DNA from 2 places in the Sediminibacillus sp. JSM 1682029 genome. Region 1 is predicted to be linked to the other one. Evidence: riboswitches for the same ligand, from Rfam matches in the RefSeq annotation. Region 1 holds a riboswitch; the other holds the start of a gene.
What was found. Region 1 has a riboswitch for lysine ahead of ABVF09_RS12940 (Na+/H+ antiporter NhaC family protein). Riboswitches for the same ligand answer to the same signal wherever they lie in the genome.

Region 1 (7,312 bases):
TTGAAATGAACCGCCTGATCAAGTTCGAAATGGAAGGTTCTATTGGATAATTGAATAATTTAATGTAATAATAAAAGGGCCCTGGAATAGGGCCCTTTTTTCATAGAAATACAACATGACGGGTAAAGGATTTTATGATCGATTGATTCTTTGTCCTCGAAATTTCTATAAGGGCCATCCCTTCCATTTACCCCTTTTACAGAAGAGTGACATCGGGTAAACATAAGGGTATAGCAAACCGGAATTGGACTAGTTCCTTGCAACGGTCCGGTATTCTGCCGGATTATCATACATAACTTTAACAGATAGAAGGGAATCAGACTGTGGTTTACGTTTTAAGTGTTTTAATCGGTTTTTTAACAGCTTTTGTCGGGAGTATCGCTGGTTTGGGAGGAGGGATCATTCTTGTTCCGAGCTTGTTGCTGCTCAGTCAGCTGCTAGATAGTTTCAGTTGGGCGGCACCGCAAAATATTGTCGGCATTTCGTTGCTGGTGATGGTTTTTACCGGACTATCTTCCAGCATATCCTATATGAAGAAAGGCAGAGTCGATTATCGCAGCGGCAGGATTTTCTTATCCGGCGCGATTCCAGGCGGCATTCTTGGCTCATGGCTCAATCAGTTTGTCTCGGAGGACGCTTTTTCCTTATACTTGGGAATATTGATGCTGTTATTATCAGCTATGTTTTTTATCAAAAAGAAAGAACCTATCGTGAGTCAGCCGGTCCACAGCAAGGGTATAGTCAGAACCGTCCTCATCGATGGGGAAAAGTTTTCTTATACGTATTCGATGGCTGCTGCAGTATCCATCGCTTTTGCTGTTGGTGTGTTGTCAGGAATGCTTGGAATCGGAGGCGGATCCTTGATCGTTCCGGCAATGATTCTTCTATTCGGTTTCCCGCCGCATATCGCCACGGCTACTTCGATGTTCATGATTTTGTTTTTAAGCTTGATTAGTTCTTCGACTCATATTGTGTTGGGGCATGTACCTTGGCAGTATGTGTGGCTGTTCATTCCTGGTGCCTGGATTGGCGGCACACTTGGTGCAAAGGTCAATCAGTTGCTTAAAGGGAAAACGGTGGAATGGATACTCAGGATATTGTTGGTGGTAATCGGTTTTCGATTAATTTTACAAGGTATTGGATAGGAGACTTTAAGATGGAAGAGAAGATTTTCCTTTATTATACAAATGACTTACACAGTCACTTTGAGAACTTGCCGCAAATCATTGGTCACTTCAATGAGGAAAAAGAAGCGAGAGAACGTAACGGCCAGTCATACTGGATGATTGATATCGGCGATCATGTCGATCGCTCCCATCCAATCGCAGAAGCAATGAAGGGAAAAGCCAATGTGCAGTTATTGAACGATGCAGGTTATCAGTTCGCCACCTTGGGAAACAACGAAGGGATCACGCTCGATCATGATGATTTATTCCATCTATATGATCAGGCCGACTTTCAATTATTGTGTGCAAATCTTATCAGTCTGGATGGACTGCAGCCGGACTGGTTGAAGCCAATCTCCTATGTCACTACGGAAACGGGCGTACGGATCGGCTTTATTGGACTGACTGCACCGTTCAATGATTTCTATCATTTACTGGGATGGAGTGTCGCCAATCCTTTTTCCGTCATCGAAGAGTATCTTCCTCAGCTGGAAAAACAAGCAGACATCATTGTGCTCCTTTCCCATCTGGGTATCACTGATGATGAGGAAATAGCCAGGCGATACCCGCAAATCGATGTCATTATCGGAGGACATACTCATCACCTATTCCGTGATGGAGAGTATATAAATGAAACATTGCTTACTGCGGCAGGTAAACATGGTAAGTATGTAGGAGAAGTGATTTTGACGTGGAATCATGTACAGCGGAAACTGATTCGAAAAGAAGCTTACGCGAGCAGTACAGAATATTTTCCAAAGGATGAAGAGACGGAGCAAAAACTGATGGCATATCAAGATCAGGCGAATGACTTACTCGGGGAAACAGTGACGACTTTGGAGAAACCACTGGAATTTGGCTGGTTCAAAGAAACCTTTATCATGAAACAGCTAGTCGAGACGTTGAAGGAGTGGACGGGGGCAGACTGTGCCATGTTGAATGCCGGACTTCTGCTGGATAGATTTGAGCAAGGGGATGTGACCTACGGGGATATTCACCGGATTTGCCCTCATCCAATCAATCCTTGTCTCGTCACGTTGCAAGGAGATGAATTGCTGGAAGTCATAAGGGCTTCTTTCACCAAGCAGTTTACGGAATTGAAATTGCAAGGTTTCGGTTTTCGCGGTGAAATAATCGGCCGAATGGTCTTTGGCGGTGCAATCGTGAAAACGAGCAAGCTGGCAGATGGCCAAGAACGGGTCGATTATGTAGAAGTAAACGGCAAGCCTCTGGATGTGGATGAACAGTACAAAGTGGCAACCGCCGATACGTTTACCTTCGGACGGTTGCTTCCGGAAATCGCAAGAGCGGAGAACAAGCAGTTTTTCATGCCTGAATTTTTGCGTGACTTATTGGCCGATACGTTAAGGAAAAAAGTAGCTTCTGAATGACACATATGCTCCTGATATCCATATAGTATGGTGAAGGGAGTGTGGCCATCTTATGATTTCCATCAAGCCTGTGTTTATCGAGGATATTCCTTTTACGGCAATCCGCGTGGAATTGCCAAAGACCAATCTGTTGATTGTTTCGAATGATACCGGGTATATTATGTGCGGCGCTCTTGACGTCGACTTGTTAAGCGAGAAGCTGGCAGAACGAAAAGTGATAGCTGCCCGGGCTGTAGGGGTCAAAACAATTGAACAATTGCTTGAAGCTCCACTGGAGAAAGTGACGAATGCTTCCAGGGAAAAAGGCTGGCAGGAAGGAATGACAGGAAAAGAAGCTCTGTTGAAAATCGCAGAGCTGGATGAAAGAAAAAAATAGACAAATTCCTACAAATTTAGTTTGATTTCTCCTATAAATCCTCTATACTCGATATAGAGGATTTTCTTGTTGTCTATACAAGGGAATCAACTGTTTCATTCTAAATGGTGCGGTTAGGAGATAGATATGAGAATTGCAGCAACCAAGTCAATTGAACCCGGAACAAAGCTTGCTAAAGCAGTATATAACGAAAACGGACAAATATTGCTTCAAGAAGATGTCAGTCTTACACAACGGATGTTGAAAAGACTGCTGAAATATAACATTACATACGTACACATAAAAGATTCGTTGACGGAGGATATCGACATTTCACCTCCGATTCCCGAAAAGCTGCGAATGGAAGCCTATCAAACGATCAAGCATTCTTTTTCAGCTATTCAAAGCCAGGGTCTCGGAGAAAACTCGTTTGTATTCGAGAAAGCGGGCAATGAAATGACGGATATGGTTGGAAGTCTCTTGGATGAGATTCAACATGCGGACCAGGTCATTTCCATCTTGTCGGATGTATTCCTGACCGATAACTATGTGTTTTCCCATTCACTTAATGTGACAATATATTCCCTGGCTTTGGCTACAGAGCTTGGAATGCCGCGTTCGAAAATGGAGGAAATAGGTCTTGGGGCAATGCTTCATGATGTGGGCAAGATGTTCATTCCGCAGGAAATCTTGCAAAAGCAAGGAAAGCTTTCTGACACCGAGTTTGAAATCATTAAAGGGCACACGGATATCGGCTTCGAATTCCTGCGAAATAATCAGAACATCCCATTGCTCGCAGCTCACTGTGCCTTCCAACATCATGAACGATTGAACGGAACGGGATACCCCCGCGGGCTTACGGAAAGTGACATCCATCCGCATGCCAAATTGATCGGCATAGCGGACGTATTCGATGCCATTACCAGCAACAGGGTGTATCGTGAAGCTATGCTTCCACATGAAGGGCTGGAAGTCCTATATGCTGGAGCCGGAGACCTGTTCGATCGAGAACTGGTGGAGGCCTTTCGCCGGACTATCGCAGTTTATCCAACAGGATTGATGGTCGAACTCAGCGATGGAAGAGCCGGAATCGTTGCAAAACAAAACCAACAGCTTTGTGAACGGCCGGTGATCCGTATCCTGGAGGAAGACGGCAACGCAGTAACGGTTCCATATGAGATCGATCTTGCTGAACATTTGAACCTGATGGTAACCTCTTGTTTTGCAGCGGATTTGGCAAAAAGTTAATGCAGTATAAAATTCTAACCTCCTGCTAAAAAGCATATGTTTTTTTGAGGGGGTATTTATTTTGAGAAAAAACAGGAATTTCAAGGGCCGTATGGCACCGCCTCCGTTTCGTCATGTGTTCGTGGTTACAATCGTCTTTTTTACAATATCTTCTTTGGTCAGTATTTTGATAATCAACCGCGGGCTTGAGCCTACGCTTATGGATATTGCGGAAACTAGGGCTCGGCAATATGCCAGAATGGCGATTAATGAAGCAGTGAGCAAAAAAATTGCCGATGATTTGGAATACGATGAATTGATCCAGGAAAAGGTCGATAATGAAGGGAATGCGGTTTCGGTAGGATGGAATTCCGTTGTAACCAATCGTGTGGTACGGAATACCACCAACCGGGTGCAAAATTTTTTAAAGCTGTTGGAAAAAGGACAGGTTCCGGACCCGGGAAGCACGCTTGATGTGGAGCTGGAACCAGAAGAGAAGCCTTCCATCGAATCGGTCAAAGAAGAACCGACATTGATTCAAATCCCAGTCGGCCAAGCGCTGGGAATCCCGTTGTTGGCAAATTTGGGGCCTGAAATCCCTGTCAATATAGAAGTGATTGGCGATGTTCAGTCGGAACCAGTGATGGAACGTGAAGAACTGGGGATCAATAATGTATATTTCGCTCTGTATGTAGAAATGGAAGTCAGTCTGCGAGTGGTTGTTCCGTTCCAAACCAAAACGACACAAATCAGTTCGAAGATAAAAATCGATGATCGGGTGGTCAGCTTCGATGTTCCATATTATTATAACGGAAATGGCGGCGGAGAATCGCCGCAGCTCTCGATTCCGATGGAACCCTTGCAATAGCAGCCAGCCACTGGTACAATATACGAGGAATTGAATAGCGAGACCTTATCAGATCGGTGAGGTAGAGGTGCAGACAGGATGAGTATCCTTTTGGAGGATGATAACTGGGAAGAATGGTGAAAGGCCTGTTTGCCGAAGTATGAGGGAGTGTCAACCCCTTATTGCTGGTATTATCTCGAACAGGGATAGTACTGTCATGTCTGGAAAGAATAGCATGAAGGGCTACTGATCGAAATGGAGGATAACAGAATTGCTTATAGAAGCAGTGATAGGTTATTTTCTATCACTGCTTCTTTCTGTTTAAAGACACATTTCTTGTTGGCGAATTTATCATAATCCGCAAGTCGAAGGGGGGCAGGCTGCACCCGGCTTTTTCCTTTCGGACAACCCGATCGGCCGGATGCCCTCTGACTTACCGTGCGTGAGACCAGACAGGTTTTCCTCATTTTTTTCTTCAGCATGTCAATCCATTCATTTCCATAACCAAACAGTAATGGAGGTACAACATGGAAGGAACAATTTATTCATTGATTCCTGCCCTGCTGATGCTTGTGCTTGTACTGGCCACAAGAAAAGTATTGTTGTCATTAGGGGCAGGTGTATTGATCGGAGCTTTCATGCTTCATGATTTTTCGATTTCGCAAACTGCCGGAGAAATCTGGCTTGTTTTCCGAAACATCTTTTACGCGGATGGCGCGTTAAACACCGGGAACTTATATTTATTGATATTCTTGCTATTGTTAGGAATTGTCACAGCTTTTTTGACCGCTTCAGGTGGAAGCAGGGCTTTCGGTGAATGGGCGATCCGTAAAATAAAAACAAGAAAAGGGGCTCAGTTGATGCCTGCTGTATTGGGGGTCATCATTTTTATCGATGATTACTTCAACAGTCTGGCTGTAGGTCAAATCGCTCGTCCGTTGACGGACCGTCATCATATTTCCCGTGCGAAGCTCGCTTATTTTATCGATTCGACTTCTGCTCCGATAACGGTAATCTCGCCGATATCAAGTTGGGGAGCTTATATTATCGGTACATTAGGCAGTATATTGGCAGCCAATGAAATAACCGACTATGGGCCACTGCAAGCGTTTGTCGCAATGATTCCATTGAATATGTACGCTTTTGCGGCCCTTTTGCTGGTGTTTTTGACGGCTTTGTTGAAGGTGGATATCGGTTTGATGAAAACCCATGAAAACCGGGCCATGGAAACCGGAGAACTGACGGACCCGGAGCGGGGAGAGATTGCAGGCGACTTGGAACAAAGCTTTGCAGCCAATGAAAGCGGAAGAATCTACCACCTCATCATACCGATTCTTTTATTGATCGCCGGTACAGTCGCATTCATGATCGGAACCGGCATGGACAACACGGATGGTCCGGCAGATGTGTTGGACGTATTCGCCAATACGGACGTCAACCTGTCTCTGTTTTGGGGAGGGCTTATAGCGGCTCTAGGTGCAGCAATCCTATACAGTGTGCAGGACTCATCGAAAACGAAAATTGGCAAAGTATTCCTGGAGGGAATCAAAGCGATGCTTCCTGCCATCTACATTTTAGTTTTGGCATGGATGATCGGTTCGATCATAGATAGTCTGGCGACTGGCGAGTACTTGGCAAACCTCGTGCAGCAAACCTCTTTGAATTCAGCATTCCTGCCATTTTTGATTTTCATTGTAGCTGGCTTCATGGCATTGGCTACAGGAACATCCTGGGGAACCTTTGGCATCATGCTGCCGATCGCAGCAGAAATTGCGGCACTTACAGATGGGCAACTTGTCCTTCCGGCTATGGCTGCAGTGTTGGCCGGGTCTGTGTTCGGCGACCATTGTTCACCGATTTCCGATACATCGATTCTCTCTTCTACCGGTGCAGGCTCCAACCATATTGATCATGTCCTGACCCAGTTGCCTTATGCATTCATCGCGGCAACAGCATCAGTTATCGGATATTTGATTCTTGGGATAACAGGCCAGACCTGGATTGCATTATTGCTTACTTTGGTGCTTATCATGATTACAGCAATCCTGATACACAAAGCAAACGGAAAAAGCAGTCAACACAAGTGAATGAGCAAAGAAGTTGAAATAAAAAAAGCATAGAACCAAAATCAAAACCGAACGGTGTAATCGTTCGGTTTTGCTGTGCATTCACTGTAAGAATACAAACCGATTTAACCTTCTCTTGTGAACTGTGCACTATCCGGCAAGGCATTTTGCTTTCTGCAGTGCAAGGTTCATCACGCTTTCCAGCTGAGCTTGCACACCTTGCTACCGTCGATTGGCTGTCTTCGGTAATAGAAATATCA
Region 2 (7,312 bases), on a different contig from region 1:
TATGGAGGAAATGGCTATCATTTTTCAACATTTTATTGGTGATCAAGCAATTTCAAGTTCCTATTTGCTTAGTTGAAGGACCACTGTGTAAAAAGATTTGCATCTTTTCCTGTCACACAGATTGTTTAGCGGCGAGCGACTAGTCCACCTTCTTTCGACAGCATGTAACTGAATTCCTTATACTTTTTCATAATACCATATTTATACATTTGGCGAACGCTATCTTTTCTTGACATGTACGATGCACAGGATGATTGCGAACAAATCGAACAAACAGCCTTTTATCGAGCCGAGCGCAAGCTTTTTCTCTGTCAAAAAAAACAGGCACAATTCGATTTGTGCCTGTTTCTGGGAATAGAACATATCACTATTTCAAATATGTTTTACCATCTTGTTGGTATACTTTATTCTCTTTTATCAGGTTCCCGAGTGCCCTTTTGAACGCTGACTTGCTTATGTGGAAGGTTTCCCTGATTGCCTCGGCGTCGCTTTTATCTCCGAATTCCATTGCCCCTCCCCTTTTTTCCAAATATTCCAAAATGGATTCGGCATCATCTTTCATACCTTCTTGCTTAAGCGGCAACAATGTTACATTTATAGTGCCGTCATCCTTCACGTCGATAATGCGACCGGTTACTGTCTCTCCTATCCTGGGCTCTTTTTTTCGTTCATGGGGATGGATAAATCCTCTGTATCCTTCTTCAGATAGAATAAAGGAACCCGCTTTTGTAGAGCGATACACGCGTCCGGTAATACGGTGCTGTAAGAAATCAGGCGAAGCAGGTACCAAGTCTGCCATTACATCCGCTTCATTGATTGGTTTTGCCAGTAACCGTCCTTTTTTATCGAAATCTAGGCTGACAAACAAATAATCCCCGCTAATAGGCCAGACTTTCTTTAATAAAGGCAGGTCATCACTGGAGACAAGGATTTCTTTTGGAATCCCTATATCCACGAAAACACCAAGATTCTCTACAACCTCAACTACTTTCGCCCAGCCATAAGAGTCTAGACTGGCCTCGGGAATAGTCTCGGTTGCAAGAAGTTTCCCTTTTCTATCCTGGTAAACAAACACCTTTCTTTCTTTCCCTGGTTGCAGATCGGTATTTATTTCCGGAAGCAATAAGGTTTCTGTTCCTATACTAACTAAAAATCCGTCTGTCACGGAATTTGTGATTTTTGCTCGTTGGATGGTTCCTGGTTGAAGCTCGCTCATTTTGTAACCTCTTTCTTTTATGGAGAATTTTTGCTACCTATCATTATAACCGAGCCCTAAGGAAATAAAAATGAAAAGGGCACATTCCAGCTTTTTTTACTCATGATAAAGTCATTTGTCCTCAAGTATATCAACTATATATTGCTTCAAATCAATATATCTAAATTTGATATTGTTTTTATCTCGAATTGAGATATATAATCAAAGTAACAAGAGAAGAAAACGCTTTATCATCCAACCTAATCCTAAGGGGGATTTGTCATGAGCCAACCAGTGAGAGAAAATCTGATGGAACAATTATGCGACTTGACGACCTTGAACAAAGATGATGTATTGAAAATGACCGATGAAGAAGTCGAATATTATCATTGGCTCTATCTTGAAGAATCGGTTTACGACCTTATGTAACGATAAATAGATGCGATTGTATTCCTCGCAGCCTGCGTTCAACCGCGGGCTGCTTTTTGGTTGTGTGAATTTTTGGTATCATTGGCTCAGTGGATGGAAAGTCAAAGTCTAAGAGGTGCTTTAATGAAAATATTAGTAGACGCAGATGCTTGCCCCGTAAAAGAAATCACGATAAATATTGCAGAAAAATATGGCATTCCTGTAATTCTTGTGAAAAGCTTTTCCCATTTTTCCGCACAAGATGAGTTAAGCAAAGCGGAAAACATTTACGTGGATACAGGTGCGGATTCGGTGGACTATCGTATCATGCAGATTGCCAATGAAAAAGACATCATTATCACACAAGATTATGGCTTGGCATCCCTCGCTTTGGGTAAAGTTTGCATTGTCCTTCATCATAAAGGATTTGCTTATCACCCAACAACGATAGATGAAATGCTCCTCATGCGACACGCCAATGCCAAAGCGCGAAGAAGCGGTAAACGGACAAAAGGACCAAAACCGCTAACAGTAGAAGATAAGGAAAAGTATCAAGTTTTACTTGACAGAGTTTTAAGCGAACGAACTATCCCCTAGTGCTCCTTTCCCTCTTTTCCTTTCGCCAAAATAGGTGTTTATCCATTTCACTTTCCGCTCTCAACCATATGCTGAATATGTAAAGGAGTAGACGAATTGCTCACGAACAATTGCGGAGAGGAGTAGAATATAATGGAACCTCATCATGTGCCTGTCCACCAATATAACGATCCAACCTTTTATCGTTACCCAGTCGAAGGGAATGAAATGGAGAGAAACTTCTTCTTCGGTCCGCTGGGAGCAGGATTGGTTGGATTCGGGCTGGGATATTTAGGCGGTGAACTTTTCGGAAATCCTGCAATCGGTTATCCTCGTCCGGGACCATATGGTTATCCCGGCGGGCCGTATTATGGCGGATATGGCTATCCGGGTGGCGGACGTCCCCCATTCTATGGAAGACCTCCTTATTATGGATATCCACGCCCTTAATCAAAAAAGTTCTTTCATGTGAATTTGGAGCATTGCAAACCTGATAAAACTTTGCTATATTTTAGATACAATTTTTATATGCTTTACTTCAAATTTTTTGGAGTGAGGATAGAGGTGCAAAAACCAATAGTACGCTGCCGTAAGATGATGAGGTCTGAAGAGGGCAGCCGAAAGGGGGATTTGCCGAAGTGGACGGAAACTCATCGTTTCGATTCGCTGGTTCTGTATTCAATAAATACAGGGCTGTCATATAACCTATTGTTATATGGAGGGCTATCTCACGCATCAGAACGATGTCATAGTGATGCAGCAGCGATGCCCTCGTTGCTGTTTTTTTGTGTGATACATGTTGATTATCATTCAAAACCGCGCTTTGCTCTCGTGGGATAGCCTCTATTCACCAGAAGGCTTCAAGCCTTCCTTTTAAAATCATGAATAGAGGTGCAGAAAAATGGATTTTGGGCGAATTTTAACAGCAATGGTTACTCCTTTTGATCAGAACGGTGACATTGATTATCAAAAGACTGAAAAACTGATCAACTATTTAATTGCCAATGGTACCGAAGGATTGGTTGTTGCAGGTACTACAGGTGAGTCCCCAACATTGACGAAAGAAGAAAAATTGAATTTGCTGCGATTTACAGTGCAAACAGTGAACAACCGAGTGCCTGTCATTGCGGGAACAGGGTCAAATAACACCCGTGATTCCATCGATTTTACTCGGGCTGCCGAAGCTGTCGGTGTCGATGCGACTATGTTGGTGACTCCTTATTACAACAAACCGAACCAGGAAGGAATGTATCAGCATTTTCGCTCTATAGCAAGGGCGGTGAAAAAGCCTATCATGCTATACAATATTCCTGGAAGAAGTGCAGCAGGCATGATACCGGAAACGGTCATTCAACTATCGAAGGAAGAAAATATTGTCGCTATTAAAGAAGCTGGCGGCAACTTAGATGACATGACGGCCATCATCAGTGGAACGGATGAAAACTTTCATTTATATAGTGGAGATGACGGACTTTCTCTGCCTGTTTTGGCTATAGGCGGAAATGGAGTAGTTTCTGTTGCATCTCACATAATCGGCAATGAAATGAAAGAAATGGCCGATAGCTTTTTCAACGGTGATCACCGAAGAGCAGCCCTGCTTCATCAAAGCCTGCTGCCATTGATGAAAACCTTATTCATGGCTCCAAGCCCTGCGCCAGTTAAAGCAGCTTTGTCTTATATGGGCATTGACACAGGTCCTGTACGTCTGCCGATGGTTCCGCTCGAAGCGGACGAAAAGCAATTATTATACCGGCAGCTTCAATATTATATCGATGACCAGGCTGCCAATGCTTAAATAAGCCTAATAAAAACCCTCCTGTTACGAGAAATTAACAGGGGGTTTTTTTGCTGTAGACCCTATGGCCCGTTTAGTTATCGCAGTTGATTTAGAGAAGTATTGCTTGATAATGTTTTCATCCGAGTGAGGAATGGCTTCTCCTCTAATCATCTGGCATCCATTGATACATCCTCCGGTTAAAATGATTAAATCCCCTTCTTCAGCGAGATTTAGCGCAGCGATAATTCCTTCTTCTCTTGAATAGGTATAGGTAATATGTGTTTGCTCTGTTTCTGAGAATCCAGACAGTACGTTTGCAACAATTTCTTCTGGTTCTTTATAGCCGGGATGATCAACGGATATGACATACTTATCGGCTTGTCCATCCGCCGCTTCTCCCATTTTCGGCATTTTATCTTCATCCCGGATACCCACTCCCGTCACCATTAAAATGAATCTGCGGAAGGCGAGTTTCTTTACTTCATTCACCAGGTTGCGGAGTGCTTCCGGGGTATGAGCGTAATCCAGCAATATGGTAGCTTGGATTGGCGTTTCGACTAGCTGAAACCTCCCTTTCGGCCCATTTATGGTTGGCATGGCCTCCAGGATTTTTTGGTAAGGTACACCTACGTGGACAGCAGTACAAACAGCAGCCAATAAATTGGAGATGTTATACCCGCCGATCAACGGAGTTTGGACAAGGGAAGACTTGCCATTGATGGTAAGCAGAAAAGTTGATCCCTCCTTTTTTGTACTGATATTGCAAGCAAAAACATCGGCGTCTGGATGTCCGTTTATGCTATATGTCAGCAATGGACCTTGGTACATATCGAGGATGTCATCTGCCATACCCTTATCGTCCAGGTTTACGACAGCTTTTTCTGCTTGTTTAAATAATTTTAGTTTCGCCTTTTTATAATTTTCGAAGGTTTTATGGAATTCCAAATGTTCACTGGATATATTGGTATGGACCCCTATCTGGAACATCATGCCCTCTACCCTTTTTTGTTCGATCGCTATAGAAGTCACTTCCATCACCACTGCCTTTTCATTCCTTCGAAGGAATTGATGGAAAATATAGTGGAGTTCCGGTGATTCCGGCGTCGTAGGTGTGGTGGTTTCGATAGGCAGTGGGCCTGAAGCAGACATCGTGCCGATTGTACCGATAGAACCTGTTGGTATTCCGACTTGATTAAGCAAGGAATGGATATAAGCGACTACTGTAGTCTTACCGTTGGTGCCTGTAACGCCAATCGTCGTAAGCTGTTTGTAGGCATGCTGATAAAATAATATAGAAAAATGAGCGAGTGCTGCCCTGGAATCTTTCACCACTACAAAGGTTCTATCCGGATGAATTGCTGCGAGCTGTGACAATATTGATTCATTACTGCCGACGATGGCCGAAGCCCCATTTTCAACCGCCTCTTCTATATAGACATGCCCATCCTGCTGTTCCCCTTGCATACAGAAAAATGCTGCATCTTTTTCAACCTTCCGGGAATCATAGCGCAGGGAGTTGATTTCAACCAATAACGGACCATGAATCCTTTTCACGTTTGTCATTTTCTCGATGCCGAGGTTAATCTCCATGTTTCACAACCCTTATTAGTGAATACAATTTATTTGCTTCTTACGATTCCCGATAATAAGACTGATTACTCTTTTGTTTTTGAAGAAATATCCTAACTTATATACCTATAGAATAGTACCCTTTTCCCCTCTTCCAGACATTACATCTTTTCACTATAGCAGGCTGACTATTTCATTCGTCTTTCCTTTTCATGCTACCTTCATAAAAAGATATCGTACCTTAAAAAGCCTTACGCCATTCTCGACCAATTTCCAAATCAACCTGAAATATACAATTTTTTGTAATAAATGCTAAATATAACGAAAGATAAACCGATAGAAGATATGAGTGTCCAATTAAGTCTCTATTTATTAAAAATTCTTAGGAGGCGAAATGATGAGGAAAATGATAAGCATCACTTTGACAGCTTTATTATTTATCCCTTTGTTCATAGGAACTGATACAGCTTCTGCAGCTTCGCGACAGGGTAAAATAATAAATCCCCCATCAGAATTATCAAAAAAAGAATCGTTCAAGCAACATGTACTAGAAAACCTCAAAGACGATTATCCCAATGCACAATTTCTTGATAAAAACTTCAGAGAAGGTGAACGATATCAGAAACAAGAGATGATATTGGGAGGTTCCGATTTTACTATCGCTGCTCCAGCCCCCCCTCTTACCTCACTTGAGGTATATGCGGCTATATCATCTAACTATCCAGAGTATGAATACTTTAGTTCAAACCAATTATCTTCCGTTCAAGATCATGGAGGAGAAGAATTATACATTGTGACTGCCGAACTTGGATACGGTTTCCAAAGAAATGCTGCATTCAATGGAAGTCAATTATCGGAAATAGATAGAGAAAATATTGATTTGGAAGGTGACTCCATTGTAGATGGTTGGTTCATTTGGTGGGATGCAAGCGGTAATGAAAATGGTTTATTCACTTACGAAAATACTTCAACCAATTCACCTTGGAACACTATGTTTGATAGAATGAACATTAAATAATACATTTTGAAAGGCGTTGAAAAATGATTGTAGGTACCGTATCTCCAGCACAAGGATATTCTACGTATTCACAAGCTACAACTAGTAGAAAAAATGAAATAACCAAAACAACTTCTCACGATGATACTTCGGCTAATAACCAGGATTTCCGTTTGAAAAAAAGTAATTCATCAAGTGTGTGGGGAGAACTCGCAACAAAATACGATGTTCGGAATGCCACTTTCGACGAAATTAACTCCATTTCGAAAACCTTGTATGATAATGGAGAGATTTCCTTAAAAGATGTAGCTATTTTAACTTTTGATCAGAAAAAAGCTACAGATTATCTGAAACAAAAAGTACCGGGTTTAACTTCCGAGGAATTTACGATGTACCAACATTCAGTGAGTAGCGAAGGAGCCAGAGACTGGATCGCGGAGATGGAAGCAAGAGCCCAAAAAGATTTTGAGTATGGAAATTTAATCGGTTTTCAAAACAGCAAGAAAGTTCTTAACATCCTTCATAAATTGGATTCTATGTAAACGATAAGGATAGAGACTGGACACTCTTTAACAAGAGTAAAGCCCTCCAAGCATGTAATTCGCAGGGGGCTTTACTCTATTTTTATACGATTTTAGATTCTGTCTCTGTCCTATTGTACTCCTAAGACTCCTCAATGTTCATAGTTGCTGTTAAAATACTCTCAAGGTGCTCTTGTCTTTTTGATGGCTGAATGCTTGTTGGTTCGTCGTTACATTGAAAACCTGTTGAAATGGATTTCTTCTTTAGG

Region 2: another riboswitch for lysine. It lies ahead of dapA (4-hydroxy-tetrahydrodipicolinate synthase); the one in region 1 lies ahead of ABVF09_RS12940 (Na+/H+ antiporter NhaC family protein).

What each region holds. Positions count from the first base shown of each region.
Region 1 covers NZ_JBEWYY010000007.1:79,425-86,736, reverse strand. The annotation lists gene sufB (Fe-S cluster assembly protein SufB) at 1-50, shown strand, start outside; gene ABVF09_RS12965 (sulfite exporter TauE/SafE family protein) at 324-1,145, shown strand; gene ABVF09_RS12960 (bifunctional metallophosphatase/5'-nucleotidase) at 1,157-2,557, shown strand; gene ABVF09_RS12955 (YunC family protein) at 2,610-2,933, shown strand; gene ABVF09_RS12950 (HD-GYP domain-containing protein) at 3,060-4,160, shown strand; gene yunB (sporulation protein YunB) at 4,222-5,007, shown strand; lysine riboswitch at 5,062-5,240, shown strand; gene ABVF09_RS12940 (Na+/H+ antiporter NhaC family protein) at 5,514-7,073, shown strand.
Region 2 covers NZ_JBEWYY010000005.1:166,938-174,249, reverse strand. The annotation lists gene ABVF09_RS10540 (CvfB family protein) at 368-1,216, opposite strand; gene ABVF09_RS10535 (BH0509 family protein) at 1,478-1,624, shown strand; gene ABVF09_RS10530 (YaiI/YqxD family protein) at 1,748-2,200, shown strand; gene ABVF09_RS10525 (hypothetical protein) at 2,333-2,629, shown strand; lysine riboswitch at 2,731-2,913, shown strand; gene dapA (4-hydroxy-tetrahydrodipicolinate synthase) at 3,081-3,974, shown strand; gene ABVF09_RS10515 (UDP-N-acetylmuramoyl-L-alanyl-D-glutamate--2,6-diaminopimelate ligase) at 3,999-5,546, opposite strand; gene ABVF09_RS10510 (DUF4879 domain-containing protein) at 5,923-6,543, shown strand; gene ABVF09_RS10505 (hypothetical protein) at 6,567-7,064, shown strand.